2 regions of the Streptomyces sp. NBC_00247 genome follow, and region 2 is predicted to be linked to the other one. Evidence: riboswitches for the same ligand, from Rfam matches in the RefSeq annotation. Region 2 holds a riboswitch; the other holds the start of a gene.
What was found. Region 2 has a riboswitch for cobalamin ahead of OHT52_RS30095 (ABC transporter substrate-binding protein). Riboswitches for the same ligand answer to the same signal wherever they lie in the genome.
Positions count from the first base shown of each region.

Region 1: linked by a shared signal. The riboswitch ahead of OHT52_RS08380 (ribonucleoside-diphosphate reductase subunit alpha) and the one ahead of OHT52_RS30095 (ABC transporter substrate-binding protein) in region 2 are both predicted to bind cobalamin.

Region 1 is NZ_CP108093.1:2,036,973-2,052,428, reverse strand. It holds gene OHT52_RS08380 (ribonucleoside-diphosphate reductase subunit alpha) at 1-2,158, opposite strand, end outside; cobalamin riboswitch at 2,301-2,463, opposite strand; gene OHT52_RS08375 (GNAT family N-acetyltransferase) at 2,534-3,046, opposite strand; gene OHT52_RS08370 (hypothetical protein) at 3,103-3,744, opposite strand; gene mctP (monocarboxylate uptake permease MctP) at 3,887-5,521, opposite strand; gene OHT52_RS08360 (DUF3311 domain-containing protein) at 5,518-5,775, opposite strand; gene OHT52_RS08355 (GntR family transcriptional regulator) at 5,973-6,737, opposite strand; gene OHT52_RS08350 (extracellular solute-binding protein) at 7,083-8,366, shown strand; gene OHT52_RS08345 (carbohydrate ABC transporter permease) at 8,453-9,433, shown strand; gene OHT52_RS08340 (carbohydrate ABC transporter permease) at 9,490-10,269, shown strand; gene OHT52_RS08335 (glycoside hydrolase family 3 protein) at 10,279-11,820, shown strand; gene OHT52_RS08330 (hypothetical protein) at 11,989-12,309, shown strand; gene nagB (glucosamine-6-phosphate deaminase) at 12,505-13,290, opposite strand; gene OHT52_RS08320 (sensor histidine kinase) at 14,023-15,456, shown strand, end outside.
Region 2 is NZ_CP108093.1:7,049,383-7,064,838, reverse strand. It holds gene OHT52_RS30130 (RNA polymerase sigma factor SigF) at 1-209, shown strand, start outside; gene OHT52_RS30125 (oxidoreductase) at 402-1,328, opposite strand; gene OHT52_RS30120 (sulfite oxidase) at 1,619-2,830, shown strand; gene OHT52_RS30115 (adenosylcobinamide amidohydrolase) at 2,853-3,575, opposite strand; gene OHT52_RS30110 (PRC and DUF2382 domain-containing protein) at 3,951-4,976, shown strand; gene OHT52_RS30105 (ABC transporter ATP-binding protein) at 5,265-6,065, opposite strand; gene OHT52_RS30100 (FecCD family ABC transporter permease) at 6,062-7,192, opposite strand; gene OHT52_RS30095 (ABC transporter substrate-binding protein) at 7,189-8,220, opposite strand; cobalamin riboswitch at 8,292-8,479, opposite strand; gene OHT52_RS30090 (beta-ketoacyl-[acyl-carrier-protein] synthase family protein) at 8,612-9,835, opposite strand; gene OHT52_RS30085 (acyl carrier protein) at 9,832-10,092, opposite strand; gene OHT52_RS30080 (hypothetical protein) at 10,353-10,538, opposite strand; gene OHT52_RS30075 (acyl-CoA dehydrogenase family protein) at 10,558-12,429, opposite strand; gene OHT52_RS30070 (beta-ketoacyl-[acyl-carrier-protein] synthase family protein) at 12,678-14,009, opposite strand; gene OHT52_RS30065 (beta-ketoacyl-ACP synthase 3) at 13,993-15,015, opposite strand; gene OHT52_RS30060 (type B 50S ribosomal protein L31) at 15,282-15,456, opposite strand, start outside.

The DNA of each region.
Region 1 (15,456 bases), 5.0 Mb from region 2:
ACTGGCTCTGGTCGAGGTACGGCGTACGGGCGGCGGCCATGTCGATCAGGCCGCGCTGCGGGATCTCCCACGCGGTGCGGTACAGCGCGCGCACCTCCGCCGGAATCCAGCCGAAGCCCTGTACCGAGCCGCTCGCGTCGCGCAGCGCCTCACGGGTCCGCGCGTCCCACACGCCGAGCCGCTTCAGCTCGTCCACGAGGTACGCGTTGACCTGGAGGAACTCACCGCTGAGCGTCTCGCGCTTGAAGAGGTTGGAGACCTGCGGCTCGATGCACTCGTACACCCCGGCGATCGAGGCGATGGTCGCGGTCGGCGCGATGGCGAGCAGCAGCGAGTTGCGCATTCCGGTCTTCGCGATCCGGGCGCGCAGCGCCTCCCACCGCTCCGGCCAGGCCGGCGCCGTGTCGTAGTGGTCCGGGTGCAGCACCCCGCGCGCGGCGCGGGTCTCGCTCCACGCGGGCAGCGGGCCGGACTTCTCCGCGAGGTCGCAGGAGGCCTCGTACGCGGCGAGCATGATCCGCTCCGAGATACGGGTGGAGAGCTCGCGGGCCTCAGGGGAGTCGAACGGCAGCCGCAGCTGGAAGAAGACGTCCTGGAGGCCCATCGCGCCCAGACCCACCGGCCGCCAGCGGGCGTTGGACCGGCCGGACTGCCCGGTCGGGTAGAAGTTGATGTCGACGACCCGGTCCAGGAAGGTCACGGCCGTGCGCACGGTGGCGTCCAGCCGCTCCCAGTCGATCGCCCCGTCCGCCACGAAGGCGCCCAGGTTGACCGAGCCGAGGTTGCAGACGGCGGTCTCGCCGTCGTCGGTGACCTCCAGGATCTCCGTGCAGAGGTTCGAGGAGTGCACGACCCGGCCCGGCTCGGCGGTCTGGTTCGCGGTGCGGTTGGACGCGTCCTTGAACGTCATCCAGCCCTGGCCGGTCTGCGCCAGGGTGCGCATCATCCGGCCGTACAGCTCACGGGCGGGGATCGTGCGGCGGGCCAGGCCCTTCGCCTCGGCGGCCCGGTAGGCGGTGTCGAAGGCGTCGCCCCACAGGTCCACCAGCTCGGGCACGTCGGCGGGCGAGAACAGCGACCAGGCGGAGTCGGTCTCGACCCGGCGCATGAACTCGTCGGGGATCCAGTGCGCCAGGTTCAGGTTGTGCGTACGCCGCTGGTCCTCACCGGTGTTGTCGCGGAGCTCCAGGAACTCCTCGATGTCGGCGTGCCAGGTCTCCAGGTAGACCGCGGCCGCGCCCTTGCGCCGGCCGCCCTGGTTGACGGCCGCGACGGAGGCGTCCAGCGTCTTCATGAACGGCACGATGCCGTTGGAGAGCCCGTTGGTGCCCCGGATCAGGGAGCCGCGCGAGCGGATGCGGGAGAACGACAGACCGATGCCGCCCGCGTGCTTCGAGAGCCGCGCCACCTCGTGGTAGCGGCCGTAGATCGAGTCCAGTTCGTCCAGCGGGGAGTCCAGCAGATAGCAGGAGGACATCTGCGGGTGGCGGGTGCCCGAGTTGAAGAGCGTGGGGGAGGAGGGCAGGTAGTCGAGCCGGCTCATCAGTCCGTAGAGCGCCTCGACCTCGTCCACCGCGCCGGCGGAGTCGTTCTCGGCCAGCCCGGCGGCGACCCGCAGCATGAAGTGCTGCGGGATCTCCACGACCTGGCGGGTGATCGGGTGGCGCAGCAGGTAGCGGCTGTAGAGGGTGCGCAGGCCGAAGTAACCGAAGCGGTCGTCGGCGCCGCCCGCGAGGGCCTCCTCGACCAGGGCGTCCAGCCGCTCGGCGTGCAGTTCCACGAACGCCGCCGTACGGTCCGCGATCAGGCCCTCGCGGTGGCCGACGGCGACCGAGGCGGAGAAGGACACCGCGCCCTCACCGGCCGCCTCGGCGGCGATGGTCCGGGTCAGCAGCCGGGCGGCGAGCCGCGAGTAGGCGGGGTCCTCCGCGATCAGACCGGCGGCCGATTCGGTGGCCAGGGTCAGCAGCTCCGCCTCGTCGGCGTGCGCGCTGCGGCCCCGCAGCGCGGCGGCGGCGACCCTGCCCGGGTCGGTGTCCGGCAGGTCCGCGGTGAGGGCGGTCAGGGTGCGCAGCAGTGCGGCCCCGGGGCCGTCGGCGGGTTCGGTCGCTGCGGTGGCTGCGGGCACGGACGCCGGATCGGCGGGCGCGATGGTCACGGTGGTGCTCTCCCTCGCTCGGCTCTGGACCGGCGGGGGATGGGGAGGGCCGCGGGGCGCGCCACCTGGAGACGGGCGGCACCGCACACGGCGTCCACCGGCCCAACCGCGAGGCCCGGACGTACGGGCGTCCGGTTCGGGTGAGCCGGACGCGCTGTCGGCAGGTAGCCGGACTCGAAGGTGCGCGAAACGCGCGGTTCACACCGTTGCGGGACAGTTCCGGATTCGCACCGGATTCCCCTGCGACGACAGCGAGACGAGCATACATGTGGTGGCCGGGGAGCACCGACACCCCACATGTAGTGGCGGTGAGGGGCGGTGTTCCCGTACGGGGACGGGCGCGACGGGCCGTCCGGGGCCTCTGGCGGCGGGCTCTCAGCCCCTGCCGGCCAGGTCCAGCCGGTAGGTGAGCAGGGTCAGGCCCGGCACGGGAGACCAGTCGCGCTCCGGGGTGCGGGCGAAGCCGAGGCGGTGGTAGACCCGGTGCGCCCCGGCCATCGCGGGCTGGGTGGAGAGAGCGAGACCGGTGACCCCGGCGGTGGCCCGGGCACGTGCCGCGCACGCCCGTACGAGCGCCTCTCCGGCTCCCCGACCGCGCCCGGCTCTGCCCACGGCCAGCATGCGGAACTCCGCCTCGTCCGGCGGTGCGACGTCGCACATGGGGCTGCCGGGCGGCGCGTACGTCACCCCGCCGAGCACCGTGCCGTCGGCGTCGACCGCCACCAGCACCTCCGCCACGGCGGCCCGGCCGGACACGTCCCGCAGCCGGTCCAGATAGGGGTCGTCCTCGCCTCCGCCCAACAGGCCGTCACCGAGGTACGCCTGGGCCGTGATCTCGCCGAGGAGCGCGTACTCCTCGGGTTCGGCCCTTCTGATCGTCAGGTCCATGACCGCCATTCTGCGTGGTCCACGGGCCCGGGGGACAGGCCGGTGCGGGGCGGGGCTCAGCCGCTCGCGCCCACGTGGTTGTCCGGGGCGCCGTCGCCCTCCGGCGGGAGGTCGCCGCGCTCGATCGGCTGCGACCCGGGGGCCTGGCCGAGTGGCGGGAGGACGGTGTCGAGCTCCGCGTCGTCCGCCAGGTGGGCCGCGTCGGCCGCCGCACGCAGGGTGTCCCGGTCCGCGGCGGCGAGTTCGGCGCTCACCGTCACCACGAGATCCCCCTTGGTGCGGGCGTAGGCGCGGCCGAGGGCGGTCTCGCTGTACCAGCGCTCGCCCTCGCGCTCGCAGACGGTGTATCCGGCCGAGCCGTCGCTCACCGGCTTCTTGCCGCAGTCGGCGGGGGAGTAGTCGGCGCGCTCCACGCCGAGCTGGATCACGTGTCCGTGCTTGTCCGTGTAGGAGCTGCCGAAGCCGTCGTCGCCCAGCACGCCCACCGACTGCGTGGCCAGGGTGTAGCCGGGCACCTCGGTGACGTACACGCGGTCGGTCCGGGTCTGGAGCGCCGTCGCCCGCGCCTCCAGCTCGGCGTGGTCCGCTACGCCCTCCGGGGCTTCGGCCCCCGCCACGGCGTGCTCGGTGCCGCAGCCGACGAGGGTGAGGACCAGCAGGGCGGGCCACAAGCCGTGCAGTCGCGCGCGAGATGTCATGAGCACATCCTTCCGTACGGGTCTGGCGGTCCGGCCGCGGGGCGGGAACGCCGCCGGGCCGCCGCCCCTCCCGGTGAGGGAGGACGCGACGGCCCGGTGGTCGGTTTCGCCCCGGCGTTCCGGCCCGGCCCGCCGGAGCGCGTCAGTGGCCGCCCGGCGCACCCACGGTGGCCGGCGCCAGCTTCTCCTGCACGCCGGGGTCGCCGACGTCCGCCGTGTAGTCCTCCGGCGAGGTCTCGTCGATGCCCGCCGGCGCCTTGAGCGCGTTGAGTACGAGGGTCACCACGATCACCACCACGACGTTCAGCACGAACGCGGTGAGGCCGATGTAGCCGATCTCGCCGATGCCCGGGATCTCCTTGGACGAGCCGCCGAAGTGCTTCTGGGTCGGGGAGGCCACGCCGTACGCGGCGAGGGTGCCGTACAGCATGCCCGCCGCCCAGCCCGCGATGAGCGCCCAGCGGTGGAACCACCGGGTGAACAGCCCGCCGACCAGCGCCGGCATCGTCTGGAGGATCCAGATCCCGCCCAGCAGCTGGAAGTTGATGGCCACGGTCTTGTCCATGGTGAGGACGAAGACCAGGGCGCCGACCTTCACCAGGAGCGAGACCAGCTTGGAGACCTTCGTCTCCTGGGCGGGCGTCGCGTCCGGCTTCAGGAACTCCTTGTAGATGTTCCGGGTGAAGAGGTTCGCGGCGGCGATGGACATGATGGCCGCCGGTACCAGCGCGCCGATCCCGATCGCGGCGAAGGCGACCCCGGCGAACCAGTCGGGGAACATGTTCTCGAAGAGCTGCGGGATGGCCAGCTGTCCGTTGGCCACCTTGACCCCGGCCGCGATGGCCATGAAGCCGAGCAGGGCCAGCAGGCCGAGCATCAGCGAGTACAGCGGCAGGATCGTGGTGTTGCGGCGGATCACCTCACGGCTGCGGCTGGAGAGCGTCGCCGTGATCGAGTGCGGGTACATGAACAGCGCCAGAGCCGAGCCCAGCGCCAGGGTGGCGTAACCCCACTGGCCGGACACTCCGGGCACGATACCGGCGACCGTCTTGCCGGCCGCCTCGTTGGCGGCGGAGAACTTCGCGTTCGCCCCGGCGAAGACCTCGTCGAAGCCGCCCAGCTTGATCGGGATGTAGATGATCGCCACCGCGATGACCAGGTAGATCAGCCCGTCCTTGACGAACGCGATCAGCGCGGGCGCGCGCAGGCCCGAGGAGTAGGTGTACGCCGCGAGCACCGCGAAGGCGATCAGCAGCGGCAGGTCCTTGAGGAACCAGTTGGTGTTCTCGCCGCCGCCGACGCCCATCACGTCCAGCACCGCCTGGATGCCGACGAGTTGCAGGGCGATGTACGGCATCGTGGCGAGGATGCCGGTGAGCGCGACCGCGAGCGACAGTCCCCGGGAGCCGAAGCGGCCCCGGACGAAGTCGGAGGTGGTGACGTACCCGTGCTTGTGCGACACGGACCAGAGCCGCGGCAGGAAGGTGAAGATCAGCGGGTACACCAGGATCGTGTACGGAACCGCGAAGAAGCCCGCGGCCCCCGCCCCGTAGATCGCCGCCGGGACGGCGACGAAGGTGTACGCGGTGTACAGGTCGCCGCCCAGCAGGAACCAGGTCACCCAGGTCCCGAACGACCGCCCGCCCAGGCCCCATTCGTCCAGGCTCTGGGCGTTGTCCGCGCGCCGCCAGCGGGCGGCCATGAACCCGACGACGGTGACCGCCAGGAAGAAGAAGACGAAGACGCCGAGCGCGACGCCGTTCACACCGTCCTTCATGCGGAGACACCCCCCTTGCGGGAGCGCTGGTCGCGCTTCCAGAGCGTGTACGCGAGCATCGTCAGCCCGGTCGAGATGATCACCCAGAGCATCTGGTACCAGTAGAAGAACGGGATACCGATGAACGCCGGGTCGGCCTTGGCGTACGAGCCGACCCAGAGCAGCGCCACGAACGGAGCGGCGAGGCATATCGCGATGACCACCCGGACCGGCGTCACCGTCGGGGGTGGGGTGGGCAAGGGCACTTCTGACATGGTCTGACTCCGTTCCTCGCTGACCGCCGGTGGGTCCGGCCGGTGCCCCGGCCGGGTGCACCGGCCGTATGACTTCCCGGCGACGGGACTGTTTCCGTCAACGGCACGGAGAGGGAACGGATGTGGTTCATCGATGGCTGAAAGTGATCGCTACGGGTTCGATCCCTGGCACGCGCGGGTGAACGGAACCGGTCCGCTCAGTCCAGCGGACGCTTGAGCCGGGCCACGAACTTGTACCGGTCGCCCCGGTAGACCGAGCGCACCCACTCCACCGGTTCCCCCCGCCCGTCGAGGGAGTGCCGGGAGAGCATCAGCATGGGAAGACCCACGTCGGTGCCGAGCAGCCCCGCCTCGCGCGGAGTGGCGAGCGAGGTCTCGATCGTCTCCTCGGCTTCCGCGAGCCGGACGTCGTAGACCTCGGCCAGCGCCGTGTAGAGCGAGGTGTACTTCACCAGCGAACGGCGCAGCGCCGGAAAGCGTTTGGCCGAAAGGTGCGTGGTCTCGATGGCCATCGGCTCCCCGCTGGCGAGCCGCAGCCGCTCGATGCGCAGCACCCGGCCGCCGGCCGTGATGTCCAGCAGCCCGGCCAGGGCCTGGTCGGCGGTCACGTAGCCGATGTCCAGCAGTTGGGAGGTGGGTTCGAGGCCCTGTGCCCGCATGTCCTCGGTGTACGAGGTCAGTTGGAGCGCCTGGGCGACCTTCGGCTTGGCGACGAAGGTGCCCTTGCCCTGGATGCGTTCGAGCCGGCCCTCGACGACCAGCTCCTGGAGCGCCTGGCGCACCGTGGTGCGGGAGGTGTCGAACTCGGCCGCGAGGGTGCGTTCCGGCGGCACGGGCGTGCCGGGCGGCATGGTGTCCGTCATGTCGAGGAGGTGGCGCTTGAGCCGGTAGTACTTGGGCACGCGCGCGATGCGCGTACCCGCTCCCGTGCCGCCTCCGGGGCTGCCCTCACCGGCGCTCATGGTCCCTCTCCCCGATTGCTGTGCTGCCGTCACCGGCTCCTCCGTACTTCGCGGCTCACATGGTGGCACGGTCCGGCCGAGGGGGCGCCGTTCTCCCCTTCGGCTCGTGTCGTCGGCCCGCCGTCCCATGGCGATCCAGGTGTGGGCGCTTTCGATCAAAAGCCCCTAGGTGTCGGTCCTATAACGGACGCGAGTGCACTTCTTATACACCCTTGACACCCCTAAAGGTCTAGGCCAAGCTCCGGGTGCTGGTCTAAACCATTAAAGACCAGGTCCAGCCCCAGCAGTACTCGTCGAATGTCTTCGCGGTGGGCGGGGTTGCAGCATCCCTGAGGAGGGTTTGACGTGAAGCGCAAGCTCATCGCGGCCATTGGCGTCGCGGGCATGATGATCTCGATCGCGGCATGTGGCTCGGACGACACCGAGAAGGACACCGCCAAGCCGGCAGGTCCGGACAGCTACAAGGGCCAGACGCTGACGGTGTGGGCCATGGACGGCTCGACGCCCGACCAGTGGCAGAAGGACCTGAGCGCGGCGTTCGAGAAGAAGACCGGCGCCACGGTCAAGTTCGAGGTCCAGAAGTGGGACGGCATCCAGCAGAAGCTGACGACCGCCCTCTCGGAGGAGAACCCGCCGGACGTCTTCGAGATCGGCAACACCCAGACGGCCGCCTACGCGAAGTCGGGCGGCCTCGCCGACCTCGGCGACGTGAAGTCGGAGATCGGTACCGACTGGGCCGAGAGCCTCAACAAGGCGTCGGTCGTGGACGGCACCCAGTACGCCGCGCCGTGGTACTTCGCCAACCGCGTGGTCATCTACAACAAGTCCGTCTTCGCGGATGCCGGGATCACCGACACCCCGAAGACCCGCGACGAGTTCTTCGCGGACCTGGACAAGATCAAGGCGAAGGGCAAGGCGGAGCCCCTCTACCTGCCCGGCCAGAACTGGTACTTCTTCGACGGCCTCACCATCGGTCAGGGTGCCGACCTCGTGAAGAAGGACGGGGACAAGTGGGTCTCCAACCTCGCCGACCCGAAGATCGGCGCGGCGATGGACATCTACAAGAAGTACCAGGCCTACTCCAAGGCCCCCAAGGACAAGGACGAGGCCACCCCGCAGCAGGCCGACGTCTTCGCCAAGGGCAAGACCGGCGCCTTCATCGGCATGGGCTGGGAGGCCGGCACGGCCATCGCCGCCAACCCCGCCATCGAGAAGGAGATCGGCTACTTCACCATCCCGGGTGAGACCGCCGACAAGCCCGAGGGTGTCTTCCTCGGAGGCTCCAACCTCGCGGTCGCCGAGGGCAGCAAGAAGAAGGACCTCGCCAAGGAGTTCCTGAAGCTCGCGCTCTCCGACCAATTCGAGGGCCAGCTCGCCAAGCTGAACGGTGTCATCCCGAACAAGGAGTCGCTGAACAGCAACCTCACGGGCAACGTGGTCGCCGAGGCTGCCGCGCCGGCCGCCAAGGTCGGTGGCACCACGCCGCTGATCCCCGAGTGGGCCGCCGTCGAGAACGCGCCCAACCCGATCAAGACCTTCATGACCGCGGTCCTGAACGGCAAGTCGAACGAAGAGGCCGCCAAGCAGGTCGAGGCGGAGCTCAACAAGCGCCTCGCGCAGCAGCAGTAAGACCGAGCTGCCGGGTGCGGACTCCACCGAGGAGTCCGCACCCGGCAGCCGAGTTGTCCCATGGTGCCAAGAAAGAGATGGCGAGCATGACCGTGCAGACCGAACGGCCGCCCTCCGGTCCGGCGGAGGTCAAGAAGCGGGCCGACCGCACACCGGGCCCGTCCGGTATCGGCGGCAGAAAAACGCAGCTGGCCCCCTATCTGCTGCTGGCCCCTCCGGTGGCCGTGACCCTGGTGTTCCTCGGCTGGCCGCTGGTGAAGAACACCCTGCTGTCGTTCCAGAACCTCAACATGCGGCAGCTGATCCAGCACATTTCCGAGTGGAACGGCGTCGACAACTACAAGGAGATCCTCGGCAACGCGGACTTCTGGAACGTCACCGGCCGGTCGATCGTTTTCGCGGGCACCAACGTGGTCCTGATCATGATCTTCGGTACGCTCACCGGACTGCTGCTCGCCAAACTCGGCAAGCGCATGCGGGTCACGCTGCTCATCGGCCTCGTCCTCGCATGGGCGATGCCCGTCATCGCCGCGACCACCGTCTACCAGTGGCTCTTCGCCTCGCGGTTCGGTGTCGTCAACTGGGTGCTGGACAAGATCGGCTTCCACTCGATGGCCGACTACAACTGGACCGGCAGCCAGTTCTCCACCTTCTTCGTCATCACGGTGCTCATCGTGTGGCAGTCGATCCCCTTCGTGGCGATCAACCTGTACGCCGCCACCACGACGATCCCCAAGGAGCTCTACGAGGCCGCCTCGCTCGACGGCGCCGGCGCCTGGAAGAGCTTCACCTCGGTCACCATGCCGTTCCTGCGGCCCTTCCTCTTCGCGACCACCTTCCTCGAAGTCATCTGGGTCTTCAAGGCGTTCGCCCAGGTCTTCGCGATCAACGAGGGCGGCCCGGACCGGCTCACCGAGATCCTGCCCGTGTACGCCTACATCGAGGGCGTCGGCAACCAGCACTACGGCATGGGCTCGGCCATCGCGCTGCTGACCATCGTGATCCTGCTCCTGCTGACCTCCTCCTACCTCCGGATCGTTCTCAAGCAAGGGGAGGACGAGCTGTGAAGCGCTCGGCTTCGTCACGTTTCGGCCGTATCTGGCCCAACGCCACGGCGCTCGTCATGGTCGTCGGCTTCGTCTTCCCCGTGTACTGGATGTTCGCCACGGCCTTCAAGCCGACCCCGGACATCGTCTCGGACGACCCGGTGTGGATCCCGACCCACATCACGCTCGACCACTTCCGGACCGCGCTCGCCGCCGACAACTTCTGGACCATGGTCCGGAACTCCCTCACCGTCACCGTCGTCGCCGTGGCCCTCTCCCTCGCCCTCGCGCTGGCCGGCTCGTTCGCCCTGGCCCGGATGCGCTTCAAGGGACGCAAGGGGTTCATCATCGGCTTCATGGTGGCCCAGATGGCGCCGTGGGAAGTCATGGTCATCGCGATCTACTTCATCGTGCGTGACTCGGACATGCTCAACAGCCTGATACCGCTGACCCTGTTCTACATGGTCATGATCCTGCCCTTCACGCTCCTGACCCTGCGGGGCTTCGTCGCCTCCGTGCCCAGGGAGCTGGAGGAGTCCGCGATGGTGGACGGCTGCACCCGGCCGCAGGCGTTCGTCAAGGTGATCCTGCCGCTGCTCGCGCCCGGCCTGATGTCCACCTCGCTGTTCGGCTTCATCACCGCCTGGAACGAGTTCCCCCTCGTCCTGGTCCTGAACAAGCAGGCGGAGGCGCAGACCCTGCCGCTGTGGCTGTCGCAGTTCCAGACCCAGTTCGGCGACGACTGGGGTGCCACCATGGCGGCCTCCTCCGTCTTCGCGGTCCCGATCCTCGTCCTCTTCGTCTTCCTGCAGCGCAAGGCCGTGAGCGGTCTGACCGACGGCGCAGTGAAGGGATAGTGCGGCCCCATGACCACTCTTGCCTCCTCCACCGACACCGTCACCCGTGACGCGCTCGCGGTCCTCCAGCCGGGCTTCACCGGCACCACCGCGCCCGACTGGCTGCTGCGCCGCGTCGGCGAAGGCCTCACCTCCGTCGGCCTGTTCGGCCGCAACATCGTCTCGCCCGGCCAGCTCGCCGCGCTCACCGCCCAACTGCGGGCCGAGTGCGACGACGTACTCGTCGCCATCGACGAGGAGGGTGGCGACGTCACCCGCCTGGAGGTGCGCGACGGCTCGTCCTTCCCCGGCAACCACGCCCTCGGTTCCGTGGACGACCCCGCGCTGACCCGGGCCGTCGCCCACGAGTTGGGCCGCCGGCTCATCGAGTGCGGCGTCAACCTCAACTGGGCGCCGTCCGCGGACGTCAACTCCAACCCGGACAACCCCGTCATCGGCGTACGCTCCTTCGGTGCCGATCCCGCCCTGGTGGCCCGGCACACCGCCGCGTACGTCGAGGGCATCCAGGCCGCCGGGGTCGCCGCCTGCACGAAGCACTTCCCCGGCCACGGCGACACCGCGGTCGACTCGCACCACGCGCTGCCCCGGATCGACGTCGGTCTGGAGACCCTGCACGCCCGCGAACTGGTGCCCTTCAAGGCCGCCATCGCCGCGGGGTCGAAGTCGGTGATGAGCGCGCACATCCTGCTCCCCGCCCTCGACCCCGACCGCCCCGCGACGCTCAGCCCGCAGATCCTCACCGGTCTGCTCCGCGGTGAACTCGGTTACGAGGGACTCATCGTCACCGACGCGGTGGAGATGCAGGCCATCGCGGCGACGTACGGGATCGAGCGCGGCTCGGTCCTCGCGATAGCGGCCGGCGCCGACGCCCTGTGCGTCGGCGGCGGGCTGGAGGACGACGCCACGGTGGAGCGGCTGCGCGACGCGCTGGTCGCCGCCGTGCGCGGCGGGGAGCTGGCAGAGGAGCGGCTGGCCGACGCCGCCGCACGTGTACGGGCACTCGCGTCCTGGACGCGCGGTGCGAGGGGGGCGGTCCCGGAGCCGGGCGCGGCAGTGCAGGAGGGGACCGCGCCCGGCACCGCGACCGGACTGCCCGACGGGTACGACGCGAACATCGGTCTCGTCGCGGCCCGCCGCGCGGTACGGGTGAGCGGTGACGGCCCCCGGCTGGACGCTCCGGTCCACGTCGCCGCCTTCACCCCGGTGGCCAACGTCGCCGTCGGCGCCGAGACCCCGTGGGGCGTGGCCGCCGAGCTGACCCGCCTGCTGCCCGGCACCACCGGTGCGACCTACGGGATCGACAGCGGGGACCCGGTGGCGGACGCCCTCGCGGCCGCGGGGGAGCGTCGCGTCGTCGCGGTCGTCCGCGACGCCCACCGCCACCCGTGGATGGCGGCGGCGGTCGACGCCCTGCTCGCCCGGCGCCCCGACACGGTGGTCGTGGAGATGGGCCTGCCGTACTCCGCGCCGAGGGGGGCGCTGTACGTGGAGACCCACGGTGCCGCCCGCGTCTGCGGCCTCGCCGCGGCGGAGGCCCTCACCGGGGCGTGACGGCGCGCGCGACTGGCGGAGGGGCCGGTCACCACCTGGGACGCTGCAGGCGAATTCCGCGGCAGCCTCCCACCTGGTGACCGGCCCCTCCGCCTTCGGGGCCGCCGCCCGATCATGGCTGGTTCTACCGCATTGCCCGGGAACTCCGGGCCCTGGGAACCTGGTGTGATGGTCGATACCCATTCGCGTAGGTACCTGCTGGTGGTCCGCCGAATATTCTGGGCCGGCGTCCTGCTCTTCGGCCTCGGCCTGACCGCCGGTTGGTCCGCCAAGGGGCATCGGGCGACCGCGTGGGAGTGCGATCCGGTGTGCCGGCCCGCGACCAGCGCCACTTGGCGGGCCGTCTCGGACACGGCCATGGTGTCAGTCGTGCTCGGCACCGCCCTCGCTGTGGCCGCTTTCCTCATGATCATGCTCCGCCGCCCACGCGCCGAGCCGGACACCGGCAGTCAGCGGTCGGCAGTCACGCGCGACGACGGCGGCCCGTGAGCGGGCGTCCTGCAGAAAATGGGGACCAACCCGCTCGGGCCGCGCGGCCGGTGGAAGGAGGAGCCGGAGGACGTTCTGCCGGACGCCCCCGCGCAAGGAACCGGATGGACCAACGGCGTCCTGGGCGGTGACCGGCCCTTCCTTCACGCGGTGCGGACGCCGGGGCCGTGGCGACCGTGGCGCCCGTGGGGGGGCTTACAGGCCTTGCCAGGAGGGCTTGGAGGCGAAGGTGTGGCGGAAGTAGTCGGCCAGTTTCAGCTTGGAGGCCGCCGCCTCGTCCACCACGATCGTGGCGCGCGGGTGCAGTTGGAGCGCGGAGGCGGGTACCACGGAGGCGACCGGCCCCTCGACGGTCAGCGCGACCGCGTCGGCCTTGCCCTCGCCGGTGGCCAGCAGGATCGCGTGGCGCGACTCCAGGATGGTGCCGATGCCCTGGGTGATGACGTGGTGCGGCACCTGGTCGATGTCGTCGTCGAAGAAGCGGGCGTTGTCCACCCGGGTCTGCTCGGTGAGCGTCTTGATCCGGGTGCGCGAGGCGAGCGAGGAACAGGGCTCGTTGAAGCCGATGTGCCCGTCCGTGCCGATGCCGAGCAGCTGGAGGTCGACGCCGCCGGCCTCGGTCAGCGCCCTGTCGTAGGCCTCGCAGGCCGCCTGGACGTCCTCGGCGGAGCCGTCCGGGCCCATGAAGGAGGACTCGGTCAGGCCGAGCGGCTCCACGACCTCGCGCAGCACGACGGAGCGGTAGGACTCCGGGTGCCCGGCGGGGAGCCCGACGTACTCGTCGAGCTGACAGATCCGGGCCCGGGAAGCGTCCACCGCGCCCGAGCGCACCTTTTCGGCCAGGGACCGGTAGATGGGCAGCGGGGTCGAGCCGGTGGCGACGCCGAGCAGGGCGTAGGGCTTGCGGCTCAGCAGCGCGCCCATGGCCTCCGCGATGAGCTCGCCGCCTGCCGCTGCGTCCGGGACGATGACAACTTCCACGCTGTGCCTGCCGATCTGATCAATGACGACGTGTGTGGTATAGACCAATCTGGTCCAAATTTAACAGAGTTCCACGCCTGGGGAACAGGTGCCTTCCGCATTTGGGTCATCGTCCGGTGGCTGGTCGCGGGACGTCGTGCGGCGGGGGTCGACTTGAGTCAATTGTCCGCAGATGTGGAGGGTGCGCGACCCGGGCCCGAGCCCGCGCGGGCGGGGCAGGCCGGGGGTGGTGGGCCGGTGCGGGCGGGGCCGGAGCGGGACGCGAGGCGGAGTCGTCCGGGGGCCGTCGTGCGGGCACCGTCGTCCGGGCGTCGGAACATGACGCGCGCGAAGGGGTGCGAGGTGCCGTGCGGGGCGGCGTCGTGCCCGACCCGCGGGCCACGGCACCGGGAGGGACCCTCGGCCCGCCCGGTACCGCAGCCCGGAGCTGCTCGGCCGGCGGTGTGCGGTGCCTCCGGCCGTACGAGGCGCCGGCGCGATCAGGGCAGAGAGCGCGGGTGCCTCGGTCCGTCCTCCTGTGCGGGGAGGGCGGAGGTTCTTGTTTCTGTATTGTGGACTAGACCATTTGTCGGTGTCCATGCGTCTGCGGTATCGATTCTGCTGACGCGGTACCGATTCTGGTGGTGCGGTGCCGTTCTGTACACGGCGTCGCCGCTCCCGAGGGCGGGGACGGGCTCCCGCTCGGTTCGGAACCTCTCGGTATCCACGGGTACGCTCGCACATGTGCCCTCCATGAACGACCTCGTCCGCCAGCACACAGCCCTGAGCGACACCGATCTCGAATGGCTCCACCTGCTGGTCTCGGAGTGGCAGCTGCTCTCCGACCTGTCCTTCGCCGACCTCGTCCTCTGGGTTCCGACCCGGGACGGGACCCGGTACGTCTCCGTCGCGCAGATGCGCCCCAACACCGGCCCGACCTCCTACCAGGACGACATGGTCGGCCATCTGGTGCCGCGCGGCCGTCGCCCGCTGCTGGACGCCGCCCTGGACGAGGGGCGGATCGTGCGCGAGGGCGACCCGGAGTGGCGGGAGGAGGTGCCGGTACGCGTCGAGGCCATCCCGGTCCGCCGCGAGGGCCGCATCCTCGGCGTCATCGCGCGCAACACCAATCTGCTGACCGTGCGGACCCCTTCCAGGCTGGAACTCACCTACCTCCAGTCCGCCGCCGACCTCGCCCAGATGATCGCCGCGGGGGCCTTCCCGTTCCCCGGCCAGCAGGTCGACATGGACGCGTCCCCGCGCGTCGGCGACGGGCTCATCCGGCTCGACGCCGACGGGGTCGTGCAGTACGCCAGCCCCAACGGCCTCTCCGCCTACCACCGGCTCGGCCTCGCCTCCGACATCGTCGGTCTCCACCTCGGCCAGACCACCGCCGAACTCGCCCCGTCCCGGGGGCCGGTGGACGAAGCTTTGGCCAAGGTCGCGAGCGGCTACGCGCCCCGCGAGTTCGAAGTGGAGTGCGCCAGCGGCGTCATCCAGTTCCGGGCGATCCCGCTCAAGCCCAAGGGGGCCCGGATCGGATCGCTGGTGCTTCTCCGGGACGTCACGGAACTGCGCCGTCGTGAACGCGAGTTGATAACCAAGGACGCGACGATCCGGGAGATCCACCACCGGGTCAAGAACAACCTCCAGACGGTGGCCGCCCTGTTGCGTCTCCAGGCCCGCCGGATGGACTCCGTACAGGGGCGCGAGGCGCTCAACGAGGCGGTGCGGCGCGTCGGTTCGATCGCCATCGTCCATGAGACGTTGTCCCAGAATCTGGACGAGCGCGTCGAGTTCGACGAGATCGCCGACCGGGTCATCTCCATGGTCGCCGAGATCTCGCCCGGCAAGGTCACCTGCCGGCGCACCGGACGCTTCGGCGTCCTGGACGCGGACGTGGCCACCCCGCTCTCCATGGTGCTCACCGAAGTCCTGCAGAACGCCCTGGAACACGCGTTCAGCGAGGGCGACAGCGGCACGGTCGAGGTCTCCGCGGTGCGGGGCGGATCGTCCCGGGACGGCCGGCTGCTCATCACCGTGCAGGACGACGGATGCGGTCTCCCCGAGGGCTTCGACCCCCGTAAGGCCGGCAACCTGGGACTCCAGATCGTGCGCACGCTGGTCGAGGGCGAACTGGGCGGCAGCTTCGACATGGTGGCCGCCCCGGAACGCGGCACCCAGGTG
Region 2 (15,456 bases):
CCATGGAGGGCGTGGAGAACCTCCAGGCGCTCGCCCCGCTCATGGACCGGCTGGACGCGCGGGAGCGCCGGATCATCGACATGCGCTTCGGCCAGGAGCTGACGCAAGCCCAGATCGGTGCCGAACTGGGCATCTCCCAGATGCACGTGTCCCGGCTGCTCAGCCGGATGCTGCGCAAGCTGCGCGACGGAATGCTGACCGAGGAGTGACCCCGCCGGGACGGGCACCGTCCGGCAGGGGAGAGCGAGGGGCGCGGCCTTCAGGTCGCGCCCTTCGCACGTGCCGCTCTCCCCGCCCCCTTCGCACGTGCCGCTCTCCCCGCGCCCCCTTCGCACGTGCCGCTCTCCCCGCGCCCCGGAACGGCGGAGGGGGACGCGGGGCGGAGAACCGCCTCGGTACGCTCAGGTCCCGGCGGGCGGGGTGGCCGCGTGGTGGGCGGCGTCCAGCAGGGCCAGATCCTCCTTCGTCAGACGCAGGGCCCCGGCGGCCACGTTCTCCTCCAGGTGCGCCGGATCGCCGGTGCCGGGGATGGCCAGCACGTGCGGGCCGCGGTGCAGCGTCCATGCCAGCCGGACCTGGGCGGCACTCGCGCCGTGCGCCCGCGCGACTTCCGCCACCTCGTCCCGCTCCGGTGCCGCACCGGCTCCCTTGTCGCGACCGGCGCCGGCGATCGAGTAGAACGGCACGAAGGCGATGCCCTGCTCCCCGCAGCTGTCGACGAACTCGTCCTGGTCGGGGCGTACTTGGATTCCGTAGAGATTCTGTACGCACACCACGGGGGCGATCTTCCGCGCCTCGGCGAGGTGCTCGGGGCGCACGTTGGAGATGCCCAGGTGGCGGATGAGTCCACGCTCGCGCAGTTCGGCGAGCGCGCCGAAGCGTTCGGCGATCGAATCCGCACCCAGTACCCGGAGGTTGACGACGTCGAGATGGTCGCGGCCGAGCTGGCGCAGGTTCTCCTCGACCTGCTCGCGCAGCCGTTCCGGGGTCGCGTGCGGGATCCACTCGCCCGAAGGGGCACGGCCGGGGCCCACCTTGGTGGAGATGACGAGGTCGTCCGTATAGGGCGCGAGCGCCCGGTTGATCAGTTCGTTGGCGGAGCGCAGGCGCGAGAAGTAGAAGGCCGCGGTGTCGATGTGGTTGACGCCGAGCTCGACTGCCCGGCGCAGCACGCCGATCGCCTGGTCGCGGTCGCGCGGGGCGGCGTCGGGGTCGAACGCGGCGCCGGTCTGCGGCAGCCGCATGGAGCCGAAGCCGATCCGGTTGACCGTCCGGTCGCCGAGGGTCCAGGTGCCCGAGGCAGCCGCTGTGATGGTGGGTGAGGTCATGGCGCCATGTTCGGTGCGGTACGGGGTTCCGGGCAAAACCTTTCGCCCCTCGACCGGCCCGCGGGGGAAACGCTCGTCGAGCAGCCGGGCGCCCCGCGGCCGGTGCCCCGGTGTTGCCGCCACATTGCAGGTTCGTGGCAGGTCGGGCGAGCGCCTTCCCGACCTGCGCGGCTCGCCCTACGGTCCGTAACCGGCCTGCGGCGAAGCCGCGTCGGCACCCCTTCTCCGCATCCTGAGGAGCACTCGTGGTTCACGCACCGCTGACCGAGTCCGCGTACGACCGGACGCGCATGCGCCAGTGGGCCGGTGGCCGGGCACGGTCGGCCGGGATCGACCGGCGGGATCTGCTGAGGCTGGTGGCCGCCGCCTCCGTGGCCGTTCCGCTGGCCTCGGCCGCCGCACCCGCGTACGCGGCGGAGTCGCTGCCCGGTGTGGTGAAGCCGCTGCCCGCGGACCTGTTCACGATCCGGGGCACCAACGCGGAGACCAACTTCGCCGCGCTGCGCGGGACGGGAGTACTCACTCCCACGGACCGCTTCTTCGTGCGCAACCACACCGCGACCCCTCGTATCGAGGCCGCCGACTGGAAGCTCACCGTGTGGGGCGACGGGCTGACGGGCGCCCCGGTGGACTTCTCGTACGACGCCTTGCGCGCCCTGCCCTCCGTCACCCGGACCGCGTTCGTCGAGTGCGCGGGCAACGGCCGCAGCTTCTACACCTCCCAGCAGAACCAGCAGGTCAGCGGCACGGCGTGGACGCTCGGCGCGATCGGTACCGCGCGCTGGCGCGGAGTGCCGCTGCGTACCGTCCTGCGCCGGGCGGGCATCGGCCGGCACGCCGTCGACGTGCTGCCGCGCGGCGTGGACGCGGAGGTCGTGACCGACGGGACGAACCTGGGGCGGGTGCGGCGGCCGCTGCCGGTGTCCAAGGCCCTGGACGACGTGCTGCTCGCCTACGAGATGAACGGTGAGCCGCTCCCGCCGGACCACGGCTTCCCGGTCCGGCTCGTCGTGCCCTCGTGGGTGGGCATCGCCAACATCAAGTGGGTGGGCGACATCGAGGTGAGCGCCGAGCCGCTGGTGTCCCCGTGGAACACCACGCTCTACCGGCTGTTCGGACCCGGCTATCCCGCTGAGGGCAGCGCCCCGCTGACCCGGCAGACGCTCAAGAGCGCCTTCGAGCTCCCGCTCGGCGCGTCCTTCACCGCGCACCGGCCGGTCCACCTGACGGGGAGGTCCTGGTCGGGCGGGGCCCCGGTCCGGTCCGTGGAGGTCAGCACGGACGGCGGCGTCCGCTGGCGCCGGGCCCGGCTGCGCGACGAACCGCGCGCGGGAAGCTGGGTGCGCTGGTCGGCTCCGTGGGTGCCGGACCGTACCGGGCCGGGCGTCCTGCTGGCGCGGGCCACCGACCGGTCCGGGCGGACCCAGCCGGAGACCGCCGCGCACAACACGCAGGGGTACCTCTTCGACGCGGTGGTCCGCCACCCGGTGACGGTGGTCTGAGGGGCGGCGGCCCGGCGGTCCGTCATCCGCGGGCGCCCCCGGGACCACCGCCCGGACGGCTCCGCTCACGCCCCTCGCGCGGGTGGGCCAGCGCACCTTCGAGTACGGCCGCGTGCACCGCCCTCGCCAGGCGTGCGCCCCAGCGGGAGCGGGGTCCGGCGAACGGTTGCGCGCCCTCGGGCCCCGGGGCGGGCACGGCGACGCAGACGGCGTCCGTGGGGGTGCCGGAGCAGTCGAGTCCGGCGTCCAGGAGCGCCTGCACCTTTGCCTCGGTGGCGGTGGCGACTGCGTTGACCAGGGCGGCGTCGCTGAGGGCGACCGGGAGCGTGACGACGATGTTGACCGTCCCGGCCGGCAGCGGGCCGGCCGTGCCCGGTGCCGGTGCGGCTGCCCAGCCGCGTACGCCGAGGCCGCTGGTGACGGTGGCCGTCACCCCCTCGTCCCGCGCCTCGGTGTACGCGCTCACGTCGGCGGCGGTCATGAGTCCGGCGCCCGGTCCGTCGAGACCCTCCGCCGCCGCGATCTGGGCGAGGTGCCGGTCGGGGTCGAGCCTCGGGTAACCGCCGGGCACCTGGGCGTTGAGGATCCAGGCGCGGTCGCCGATGCCGCCGCCCAGGACCGCGCTGCTGCAGACGCGGCTGCCGGGGGCCAGCCGCCAGACCAGATGGCCCAGCCGGTGGCCGTCCTCGTGCCGGATGCGCAGACGCCTGCGCGGCGCCGGGAGCTGGAGGGGGAGGGAGGTGATGGCGGTTCCCTGGGTGTGCGGCGGCGGCCGTGGCGGACGGCTCGCCGGTACGGACGACGATGGCCGGACGATCCTATGCGGGGCCCCGGTCGGCGGGGCACCGCCCGGTCGCCGCCCGTCCGGGGTCCCGGCCGGGGTCCCCGGGCGGTCTGTCGCCGGGCCGCCACCAGGGCCAGTCACCCGTATGGCCTAACGAGTGGTCCGGGTCACCTTTCCCGGCGGGCGCGGGCCGGGGCGGGCGCCACGCGCCCCGGCCGCCCGGGCCAGGACGGCCGGGGGGTTGCAGGGGCCATCCGGGTGAGGCGCGATGGAACCGGGCGTGCCGCACCTGAGTGGACCCACCACAGGACGCGTCCGGGCGAGGAGGCATCGGTCATGGCAGCCGCTGACGGTTTCACGGATTCCGGAGAGCTCGACGGTCTCACCGTCTACGACAACGGGGGCGAGAAGGTCGGCAATGTCGGCCGGGTGTACGTCGACGACGACACCGGCAAGCCCGACTGGGTCACGGTCAAGACCGGCATGTTCGGGATGAAGGAGAGCTTCGTTCCGCTCGCCGGAGCCCGTCGGGTCGGCTCGGACCTGCACGTGGCGCACCCGAAGGAGAGCGTGAAGGACGCTCCCCGGGTGGACGCGGACGCCCACCTCTCCGTCGCCGAGGAGGAAGAGCTCTACCGCCACTACGGACTCACGAGGAAGCCCAGGAGTACCGCGGGTACGGACATGGGCGCGGACGGCCGGACGACGGCCGGTACGGGCGCGATGGGGGGCGCGGCCGGAGCCGCCGCGGGTGCGGGAGCGGCGGGCGCGGCCCGCCCGGGCGGCACCGGCAAGGCGACCGGCGGTACCGCGGGCATGACGGGCACGGGCATGCCGGGCGCCGGCAAGCACCGGGACGCCGATGCCGCGGCCGGAACCCGGCCGCTGGTGGGCGCCGGAGCGGAGCGCTCCGCTCCCGACATGTCGAAGGCCGGTCTCGCCGGCCAGGAGGAACTCATCCGCTCCGAGGAGCAGCTGCGCGTCGGGACGGAGGAGTACGAGAGCGGGAGGGCCCGCCTGCACAAGTACGTCGTGACGGAGGAGGTCACCCGCACGGTGCCCGTCTCGCACGAGGAGGTACGCGTGGTCCGGGAGCCGCTGGCGCCGGGCGAGAAGGTGACCGGTCAGACCGCCATCGGCGAGCAGGACGTGGAGGTGACCCTGCACGCCGAGCGCGCGACCGTGCGCAAGGAGGCCGTGGCCGTGGAACGCGTACGGCTGGAACGGGACCGGGTGACCGAACAGAAGGAGGTCTCCGCCGAGGTCCGCAAGGAGAAGATCGACTACGGGGACGGGATGGACACCGGCACCGGCACCGGCAAGGACACGGGCGGCGAGTTCGGACAGGGAAGGCGCCGCTGACCCGGTCCGCCCCCGGCGGCGGACCGGGGGTGTGAACGGGCGGGGTTCGGGGCGGATCCGAAGTGACGGATCCGCCCCGAGGGCGTGTGTCGAAAGTGGCGCCGTCCGTCCGGAGGGCGGGTCCGGCGGCGTCCGGTGCGTGCGATCGCACGGCGGAGGGTCACCCCGACACTGGATGTATCGGGGTGATCGCGGCAACGCGGCGAGCGTGCGTGCCGGGCGTCGCCGCACAGGCGGGACTCCCGCAACACGCCCGAGCCCCGCCCCGAGCGCCGCGCCCCGTCCGCGTCACACTGCGGCGGGAGGCAGGGCTGGAGGCAGGAACCGCACGCTGGGCCGCCCCTGCGGGCCGTCCGGGGTGACCACCGACCGCACACGGTAGACGTCCGCGATCAGTCGCTCGGTGATCACCTCGTGCGGGGGGCCCGCGGCGACCACCCGTCCGCCGTCCATCACGGTGACCAGGTCGCAGAACATCGCGGCCAGGTTCAGGTCGTGCAGGGCGACGACGCAGGTGAGCGGGAGTGCGGACACCAACGCCAGCAGCTCCAGCTGGTGCTGGACGTCCAGGTGGTTGGTGGGCTCGTCCAGCAGGAGTTCGCGAGGCCGCTGGGCCAGGGCGCGGGCGATCTGGACCCGCTGGCGTTCGCCGCCGGACAGGGTGTGCCAGGACTGCCCGGCCCGGTCGGTCAGCCCGGTCCGTTCCATGGCCTCGCGCACGGCTTCGTCGTCCGCGGGCCCCGGCCCCGACCAGGCCCTGCGGTGCGGGATGCGCCCGAGGCGTACGACGTCCAGGACACTCAGTTCGACCTGGGTGGCCGCGTGCTGGTCGACCACGGCGACCCGCCGTGCCACCGCGCGCCGGCTCGTCGCCGCCAGCGGCTCGCCGTCGAGGGTGACGAGGCCGTCTTCCGGCGGGAGGACGCCCGCGAGCACCCGCAACAGGGTGGACTTTCCGGATCCGTTGGGGCCGATCAGGCCGACGGTGGCGCCGGGCGCCGGGGCGAGGGTCACTCCGTCGAGGATGAGGCGGCCTCCTGCCGTCCGGCTCACCCGGTCGGCCCGCAGGCCCAGGGCGGGGGCGGTCATACGACCCTCCGGGTGCGGTGCAGGACCAGTACGAAGGCCGGTACCCCGATCAGTGCGGTGACCACGCCCACCGGCACCTCCTGCGGGTCCAGGACCGTCCGGGCCAGGGTGTCGACCCAGACCAGGAAAACCGCTCCGGCCAGCGCCGTGACCGGCAGCAGCCTGCGGTGCCCGGCACCCGCGAGGGCCCGCGCGGCGTGCGGCAGCACCAGGCCGACGAAGCCGATCGCCCCGGCCGAGCTGACCAGTGCGGCGGTCAGCAGCGCGGTGGTGCAGAGCAGCACGGTCCGGGTGCGCGCGACATGGACGCCCAGGGTGGCCGCCGCGTCCTGCCCGAAGGCGAAGGCGTCGAGTGTACGGGCGTGCCCCAGGCAGATCATCAGGGTCACGAGAACGATGCCGGTGCAAAGACGTACGTCCGTCCAGCCGACCCCGCTGAGTGAGCCGAGCAGCCAGAACAGCACCCCGCGGGTCTGTTCGGCGTCGGCGGCGGTCATCACGACGAACGAAGTGAGCGCGGAGAACAACTGCATCACCGCGACGCCCGAGAGTACGACCCGGTCCGTGGTGCCGCCGAGGGTGTGGCTGAGCAGCAGGACGAGCGCGAACGAGGCGAGCGCCCCGACGAACGCGCCCGCCGAGAGGGACACCGCTCCCCCGCCGACGCCCAGCACCACGACCACGACCGCGCCGGTGGACGCGCCGGAGGAGACGCCGAGGACGAAGGGGTCGGCGAGCGGGTTGCGGAGCAGCGACTGCATGACGGTCCCGCACACCGCGAGCCCGGCGCCGCAGACGGCCGCGAGCAGGGTGCGCGGCATCCTGAGGTCCCAGACGATGCCGTCCCGGATCGGGCTGAGTTCCGTGCCGCCGAGGCCCAGATGGGCGGCGACCACCGACCACACGTCGGCGACGGAGATCCGGGCCGGGCCGATGGTGACGGCCACCGCGACGGAGGCCAGGAGGAGGACGGTGCCGCCGCCCCACAGGAGGGGTTCGGGCGCCTTCCGCAGACTCGGCAGCCCGGACGGTACGACGTGACCGGGCCGCGCACCGGAGCCGGTCCCGGCCGGGGCGTTCGCCGACGGCCGCGGGCGGACGGCTGCCGGGTCCGGGCCGGCGGTCATCCGGCGAGCCCCAACTCGCGCAGCCCGGCGGCGACGAGCTCGATGCCCTCCACCGTACGGATGGTGGGGTTCATGGCCTGGCCGCTGAGCAGGACGTACCGCTTGTTCCGTACGGCGTCCATGTTCCGGGTGACCGGGTTGGACTCCAGGAACTCGATCTTCTTCTCGGCGCTTTCGGCCGTCTGTGACGTGCGGGTGAGGTCGCCGATGACGAGGACGTCCGGGTCACGGTCGGCGATGGTCTCCCAGTTGATCTGGGGCCACTCCTCGTGGGTGTCGTCGAAGACGTTCTCGGCGCCGAGTTCGGTGGTGATGACGCCGGGTGCCCCGCAGCAGCCCGCCAGGTAGGGGGCCTCGGAGTTGGCGAACCAGTAGAGGAGGGTGGTGTGGGAGGCGTCGATGCCGTCCGTGGCCTTCGTCACCCGGGCCCGCAGGCCGGCTATGAGCTCCTCGCCCCGTTCCCGTACGCCGAACACCTCGGCGAGGTCGCGTATCTCGCCGTAGACGCTGTCGAGGGTGAGGGCGGTGGAGCGGGCTCCGTCACCGTCGCCGCTGTTGTCCTTGCCGGTGCAGTCGGAGGGCGAGACGTACGTGGGTACGCCCAGGCCCTCGAACTGCTCGCGGGGCGCGACTCCGCCCTTGCCGAGGGTTGATTCGAAGGAGGCGCTGACGAAATCGGGCTCCTGTTCCAACACCTTCTCCGAGGAGGGGGCGTTGTCGGAGAGCCTGGGGACCTTCGCGTTGGCCTTCTCCAGGCTCTTCATGACGGGGTCGGTCCAGGTCGCGGTGGCCGCGAGCCGGTCGGCGAGGCCCAGGGAGAGCAGGATCTCCGTCGATCCCTGGTTGAGGGAGACCGCGTGGTGCGGTGCGGACGTGACGGTGACGGTGCGTCCGCAGTTCTGGAGCGTCACCGGATAGCCGTCAGCGGCCTTTTGGGCGGCGGGCGCGCTGTCGTCGGCGCCGCCGCAGGCGGTCAGCAGCAGGATGCCCGCCGTCAGCAGCGCAGCGGAACGGGCGGATCGGGCCATGGGGGGCACGAGGTACCTCGGCGTCTCTGGGCCCATGCGCGGGGCCCGTTGTACGGAGTACTGCGACCCGTACGGGACGCAGGGCGCCAGCAGGTCTTCGGACTCGGGTTCGTGCGGACGGGGCGCCTTCCCAGGACACCCGTGGGTCTCCCAGTGGCCGTGGCCCCGCCCGTCCCCCTCACCGCTGCGCGTCAGTTCCGGACTCTCACCGGATTCCCTGACCCCTGTGTGGAGTGCGACTGGCACTGGGAAGCTATCACGCCCTCCGGACCACGCCGGGGGGCCGCCCGAGTCCCGTACGGCCCCCCGGCCGGGTGGCCGGGGAAGGGTGTACGACGGCGGGCGCCGCCGGGGATTCGTCCGGCGGCGCCCGCGTCCCACGGCCCTGTGGTCAGGGAAGCCGCAACGCGATCACGGCGTTGTGGCCGCCGAATCCGAAGGAGTGGCTGACGGCCCGGCTGACGGCGACGGGCCGGGGCGCCTTGGTGACGCAGTCGATGTCGAACCCGGGGGCGGGAGAGTCCAGGTTGGCGATCGGCGGGACGAGCCGGTGCTGGAGGGTCAGCACGGTGAGCGCTGCCTCGATGGCGCCCGCCGCCCCCATGCAGTGGCCGAGCACTCCCTTGGGGGCGGTGACCGGCGGCCGGTGGGGGTAGGCCCGGGCGATGAGGGCGGCCTCGGTGGCGTCGTTGAGCGGGGTCGCCGTGCCGTGCGCGTTGACGTGTCCGACGTCCTCGGCTCGCCAGTCGGCGTCCCGGAGGGCGGCGTCGACGGCCGCCTGGGCCACCTTGCCCGAGGGGTGCGGGCTGGTGGGGTGGTGGGCGTCGGTGGTGGCCCCCGTGCCCGCGATCAGCGCCCTGGGCACCGCCCCCCTGGCCACGGCGTCCTCGGCCCTCTCCAGCACCATGATGGCGGCCCCCTCTCCCATGACGAGGCCCGCGCGGTCCTCGGCGAACGGACGGCACAGCCTCGACGGGTCGCCGTCCGGCAGGGCCGCCGCCCCGGACCGGGCCAGACCGGTCATCGCCACCGGGAAGACGATCGACTCGGTGGCTCCCGCGACGGCGATGTCGCACTGGCCGCTCATCAGCATGTCCCGCGCCACCGAAAGGGCGGTGACCCCGGACGAACAGGCCGTGCACGGAGCCAGACTGGGGCCGGTGGCACCGAGCTGGATCGCGATCTCGGCCGCGGGCATGTTGGGGATGGTGAGCAGGATGCCCGCCGGTGAGGACGCCTCGGCCCCCAGCCGGTCGAGCACCACGGCCTGCTCGGAGAGGGCCGCCGATCCACCGCTGCTGGTGCCCACCACGACCGAGACCCGAGCACCGTCCCAGCCACCCGGGTCGAGTCCGGCGTCGGCGACCGCCTCACGGGCGGCGAGTACGGCGAACTTGACGTACTTGCCCATCCGGTAGGCGGTCCGGCCGCCGACGGCCTCGTCCAGATCGATGCCGGTGACCGTGCAGGCGAAGTCGACGGCGCATCCGGCCAGTTCGGGGACCGTGCGGGCCGAGGACTCCCCGGCGAGCACGCCTTCCCAGGTGGAGGCCGTGTCGTTGCCCGCCGGGGTGATCATGCCCAGTCCGGTGACGGCGATCTCGGGCCTCTTCATCGGGCGTTGCTCACCGGTTCCGTGCGGCGGGACGCCGAGCGGATGAACTCCGAGACGTCCGCGAGGGTGGCGTCCCGGTGAAGGGTGCCGACGGGCGTGTGGATGCCGAGGGTTTCCTTGATGATGACGGCGAACTCCGCCACCGCGAGTGAGTCCATCTCCAGGCTGTCCATCGTGGACTCCGGGTGAATCTCGGCCGGGGGCACCTTGAACGTATCGGTCAGCACGCCGACGATCTTCGGATGAATGGCCTTCATGATCTTCCTCTTGTGTTCGGCACGTACCTGGGGGTGGCGGGCACTTCAGCGGCCCGGAACTCGCTACAGGCCCTGAGGGTCGTCCCGCAATTCGTGGTGGATCAGTGCGCGGCGTCAGATGCGGTGCATCGCACGGCGGAGGGTCGCCCCGATACTGGATGCATCGGGGTGATCCCGACGACGCGGCGAGCGTGCGTGCCGGGCGTCGCCGGACGGGCGGGACTGTCGATACACGGCCTAACTCGCTGAGCCCCGTCTGGTTACGCATTCCGGCGAACCGATTCCTCTACGCCCACCTGCGGCTTCTTCCGCCCCATCGAGACCACGAAGGCGGTACCCCAGTACGCCAGAAGGACGGTCTTCACCCCCAGTGAGCCCATGGCCTCGCGTACCGTCCGGCCGCGCCCGTGGCGGGTGTTCATCGCCCGGACTTCCCACCGGACCACCGGCGGCCTCCTCCCCCGGTCATCGCACGGCCTCCCCGGCCGCACCGGCGGGAGCGGTCCGGTGCCAGGCGCCTTCGGGGTCGTCGTAGGCATCGGCGTACGCGGGCCCGGCGATCGGGCGCTCCGCGAAGAGTTCGTCCGGCAGCGCGAACGACTCCACCAGCGCGGGAGCGTGCGCGGCGACGGTGGCCACGGCCTCCTCGTGCAAGTCGGGCAGTGCACGTACCTGTTCGGCCGTCATCCGTCCGACGGCCAGCAGCTCTCCGGCGCTGCGGCCGACCTGCCGGAGCAGGAACAACCACTCGACCTCGGTGAGCCGTTCGCGCGCGGCCCCTTCCGGCAGGGCGGCTACGGCCTCCGCGAACGCCTCGGCCGCCTGCCGTACCGCGTACTCCTCCACCCCCCGCAGGGCGGCACCCGAAGCCGCGTTCCAGCGGCCGAGCGCGTCCCCGGGCGGAGCGGCGCCCATCCGCGCCCGGGCCCGCGCGAAACGGAGAGCCTCCACAGCGGCGAGCAGCCCACGCAGGACGGCCGGGTCCCGGAGGCCGGCCGGCGCCGTCGCCCCGTCGGCGGCGTGCGCCGGGGCCTGTGGCGCCAGGAGCAGCATCTCGGCCGCCGCCTTGGCGTGCGCGGGAAGGTTGTCGCCCTCGGCGGTGATGGTGCCCTCGATGCCGGTGACCAGTGCGGCGAGCCCGTTGTGCTCCAGCAGCCCCTGCGCGCCGCAGCGTTCACGGCATTCCACGATCACGTCCCTCGCCTGCCAGGTGATCCACCCCTTGGCGACCGCGACCAGCCTCTCCGCCGCCGCCCGGTCGGCCTCGTCCGCGCTCACCTCCCAGCGGTCGAGCGCACGGCGGTGCAGCAGGCTCATCGCGAAGACCGTCGCCAACGCCTCGGCCAGTGGGCCGTGGTGGGTGCGGTGGGCGTACACGGGAATCGCGCCGGTGCCACGCGGGCCCGCGACCGTACGGTGCCCGGCGTAGCGCACGGCGACGGCGAGCGCGACGCGCGCCGAGCCGACCGCGCAGGCACTCATGGCGAGTTTGCCGGGGGTGACCCTGCGGATGGAGACGAGCAGGCGCCGCCGCCTGCTCGGCAGCGCGCCGGCGAACTCGCCGCCCTCGCCCACGTGTCCCTGAGGTCCGGCGAGCAGTGCCGTACGGGGCACGAAGCAGTCGTCGAACGACGTGAGGCAGTGGTCCACCGGCGAACCCATCCGGGCCGGCAGCCTGCGCACCCGTACGCCCGGGAGGGCGGCGACGGCGTCGGTGAGGGGGACCAGCAGGAGGAAGACGCCGTGGTCGGCGCCGTCGACGACGAGCCGCGCGGCGACCAGCCCGCTCTTGGGGCCGCCCACCGGGCTGGTGTTGGGCATGAACTTCTGCGCGCCCGCGTGCGGGGTGCGCAGCACGAATCCGTCGCGCGCGCGGTCGTACGTGGCGCTCGTCTCCACCTCGGTCGCGTCGTTGCCGTGCGCGACCTCCGTACAGAGGAAGGTACCGATCTCGTCCATGCGCAGGGGACCGGAGAGGTCGCGGCGGCCCTCGGAGTCGTGGTCGAGCAGACTGCCGAGGAACAGGTTGTAGTGAATCCCCGCCACCGTGGCGAGGGTGGGATCGACCGGCCCGAGCCATTCGTGCATCGCGGTGAGGGCGCGTACGTCGCAGGCGAGCCGGGCCGCACTGTCGAGGGAACGGTTGATCAGCCGCAACCGCTGGTAGGAGAGAGCGAGTTGCTCCTCGGGGGTGGAGCATGTACCGCTCCGGAAGGGCTCGGTGGTGGTCAGCCGGCGCCAGAAGGCGTGCTCGCGGCGGAAGTCGGGACCGAAGATCACGGCGCTCAGCGCCTCCGTGACGGCAGACGGCGGTGCCGCGGCGGGGAGAGGGGTCATGTTCCGTTGAACGATCACGGAACGGCGAGGACACCCCCTCGCCGGCCGCCGGCCGCCGGCCGTGCCGGGCGCCCCCGCGCCGGCCGCGGAAGCGGAAGGGGGAAGGTGAGCCGCCCCGCCCGCCCGGGGCGAAGCGCGCCACCTGCATTCGGCCTGCCGCGAGTCCGGCCGGACGGGAGCGGCACGGACGTGTGACGCTCCGGGGCCGGCAGGCCCGCACCTGTGTCCGTCGCACCCGTGACGGCCCGTCAGGCGCTCCGGAAGGCCAGCGCGACATTGTGCCCGCCGAAGCCGAAGGAGTGGCTCACGGCGGTCTCGACGCACTGTCCGCGGGGCTCCTTCACCACGCAATCGAGCTCGAACGCGTCGGTCACCGAGTCGAGGTTGGCGATCGGCGGGACGAGCCCGTGTTCCAGCGTCAGCACGGTGGCCACGGCCTCGATGGCCCCGGCCGCGGCGAGGGTGTGCCCGACGACGCCCTTGGGCGCGGTGACCGTGGGCGCGTGCGGGAAGAGCCGGCCGATGAGGGCGGTCTCCATCGCGTCGTTGAGCAGGGTGGAGGTGCCGTGTGCGTTGACGTGATCGACCTCGCCGGGTGTCCAGCCGGCCTGCCGCAGGGCCTCCTCCACCGCCCGCTGCGCGCCCCGGCCGTCGGGTTCGGGTGCGGTGGGGTGGTAGGCGTCGGTGCTGGAGCCGGCGCCGACGAGCAGCGCGCGGGTGTGCCCGCTCCGGGCCCGTACGTCCGCCTCGCGTTCCAGTACGAGCATGGCGGCGCCCTCGCCCATGACGAAGCCGTCCCGGTCGGCCGCGAACGGGCGGGAGGCGCCCGCCGGGTCGTCGGACCGGGTGGAGAGGGCGCCCATCCGGGCGAACGCGGTGACGACGAGGGGGGTGAGGACGGATTCGGCGCCGCCCGCCACCACGATGTCGCACTGGCCGCTGTCGAGCAGATCGCGGGCGACACTGATGGCCGTCGCACCGGAGGCGCAGGCGGTGACCGGGGCGAGGCTCGGCCCGTGGGCCCCGAGCGCGATGGCCACTTCCCCGGCGGCGGCGTTCGGGATCATCATGGGGACCAGCAGTGGTGACACGGCGTCCGGTCCGTCGTCGGCCAGTCTGCGGGCGTTGTCGACGAGCACCGAGACGCCGCCCACCCCGACTCCGAGCACCACGCCGACCCGGCCGCCGTCCCAGCGCGCGGGATCGTGTCCGGCGTCCGCGACCGCCTGCCGGGCGGCGACGAGGGCCAGCTTCACGAACCGCGCCATACGCCACACCGCGCGTCCGCCGACCGCCGCGTCGAGGTCGACGCTGTCCACGGGGCAGGCGAAGTCGACCGGCAGCCCGGCGAGTTCCTCGCACCTTCGTGCCGTCGACCGGCCGGAGCACAGCCCCGCCCAGAAGGAGTGCTCGTCGGCGCCCGCGGGGGTGACCACCCCGAGACCGGTGACGGCGACGGCGGCACCGGCCCGGCCCCCGTGGCGCGCGCCGCGTGGCGCGGGGCGGCGGGCCGCTCTCGCCGACTCGGCGGCCCGGTCCCGAGAAGCGGCCCCGGTGCTCGGGTCAGCGGACTGCGACATGCTCTGTTCCTTCCGTCGTGGTCGTCGGCGAGGCTTCCGGCCAGCGAAGCGCCGCGGAGCCCCAGGTGAGTCCGCCTCCGAACGCGGTGATCAGCACGCGGTCCCCCGCGCGCAGGCGCCCCTGCCCCTCGGCGTCCGCCAACGCCAGCGGGATGGAGGCGGCACCGGTGTTGCCGACCCGGTCCACGTGGGTCACGCAGCGGTCCGGCCCGATGCCGACACGCTGGGCCACGGCGCTCATGATGCGGCCGTTGGCCTGGTGCGGCACGAAGTGGTCGACGTCGGCGGGTTCCCAGCCCACCGAGGCCAGGAGGGCCCGGCAGGAGGCGGCCATGCGCAGCACGGCGTGCTCGTAGACCGTGCTGCCCCGCATCCGGAAGAAGGCGTCCTGCTCGGCGGGCGGCCCGCCTGCGGCCCGGGCGCGGGCGCCGCCTCCGGGCACGGTGATCAGATCGCGGCCCGTACCGTCGCTGCCCAGGTCGAAGGCGAGGAGTTCACCGGGGTCGCCGCTCCGGCCGGCGGCGATCAGCGCGGCGCCCGCCCCGTCGCCGAAGACCACTCCGGCCGCCCGGTCCCCGGGGTCGAGCCAGGTGGAGTAGACGTCGGCGCCCACCAGCAGGACCCGGCGGTAGAGGCCCGAGGCGACCAGGCCGTGGCAGACGGCGAGTCCGTAGACGAAACCGCTGCAGACGGCCGCGATGTCGAAGGCGGGGACCGTGCCGAGACCGAGGCGGGCGGCGAGGGCGGGGGCGGTGCCCGGGCAGAGGTGGTCGGGAGTGGCCGTGGCGAGCACCAGCGCGTCCACCGGTCCGGGCGCGGCCCCGTCGACGAGCCGGCGGGCCGCCTCGTGGGCGAGGTCGCCGGTGGAGAGGCCGGGACCGGCCCGGTGCCGGCTCACGATGCCCGTACGACGACGCACCCACGCGTCGTCCACGCCCCACGCCTCGGGCAACGCGTCATTGCCCACCGGCTCTCCCGGCACCCATCCCGCGACGCCTTCCAGCACCGCCGTACGCACGCCGTCGCCACCGGCGCCCGCCGCCGCACGTCCGCTCGCCACCTGTCGCCCCACTCCCCTGATCGCCCCGTACCTTGTCATGCGAACGGCGCAACACGCGGCGAGGATGCGTTCGATACCGCCGAACGAGTGACTGACGTTCGCCTGTACGAGTGGAGATCGGCCCAATCGGTGGCGGAGTGCGTCCCGGCCGACACGCCCCGGCCATCGCTCCCCGGAACGCCCGGACCACCCCGCGACAGAGCGCCGGAGTTTCAGGAACCGTCTTCATGACCCGCTTCTCCGTACCGCCGTTCGAACTTGGCGATCTGTCCCTCCGCGTCCACGACGCGTGCCTGGCCGGTGTGGAAGGGGTGGCTCTCGGCGGAGATCTCGACGTCGACGACCGGGTAGGTGTGGCCGTCGTCCCATGCGATGGTCTTCTCGCTG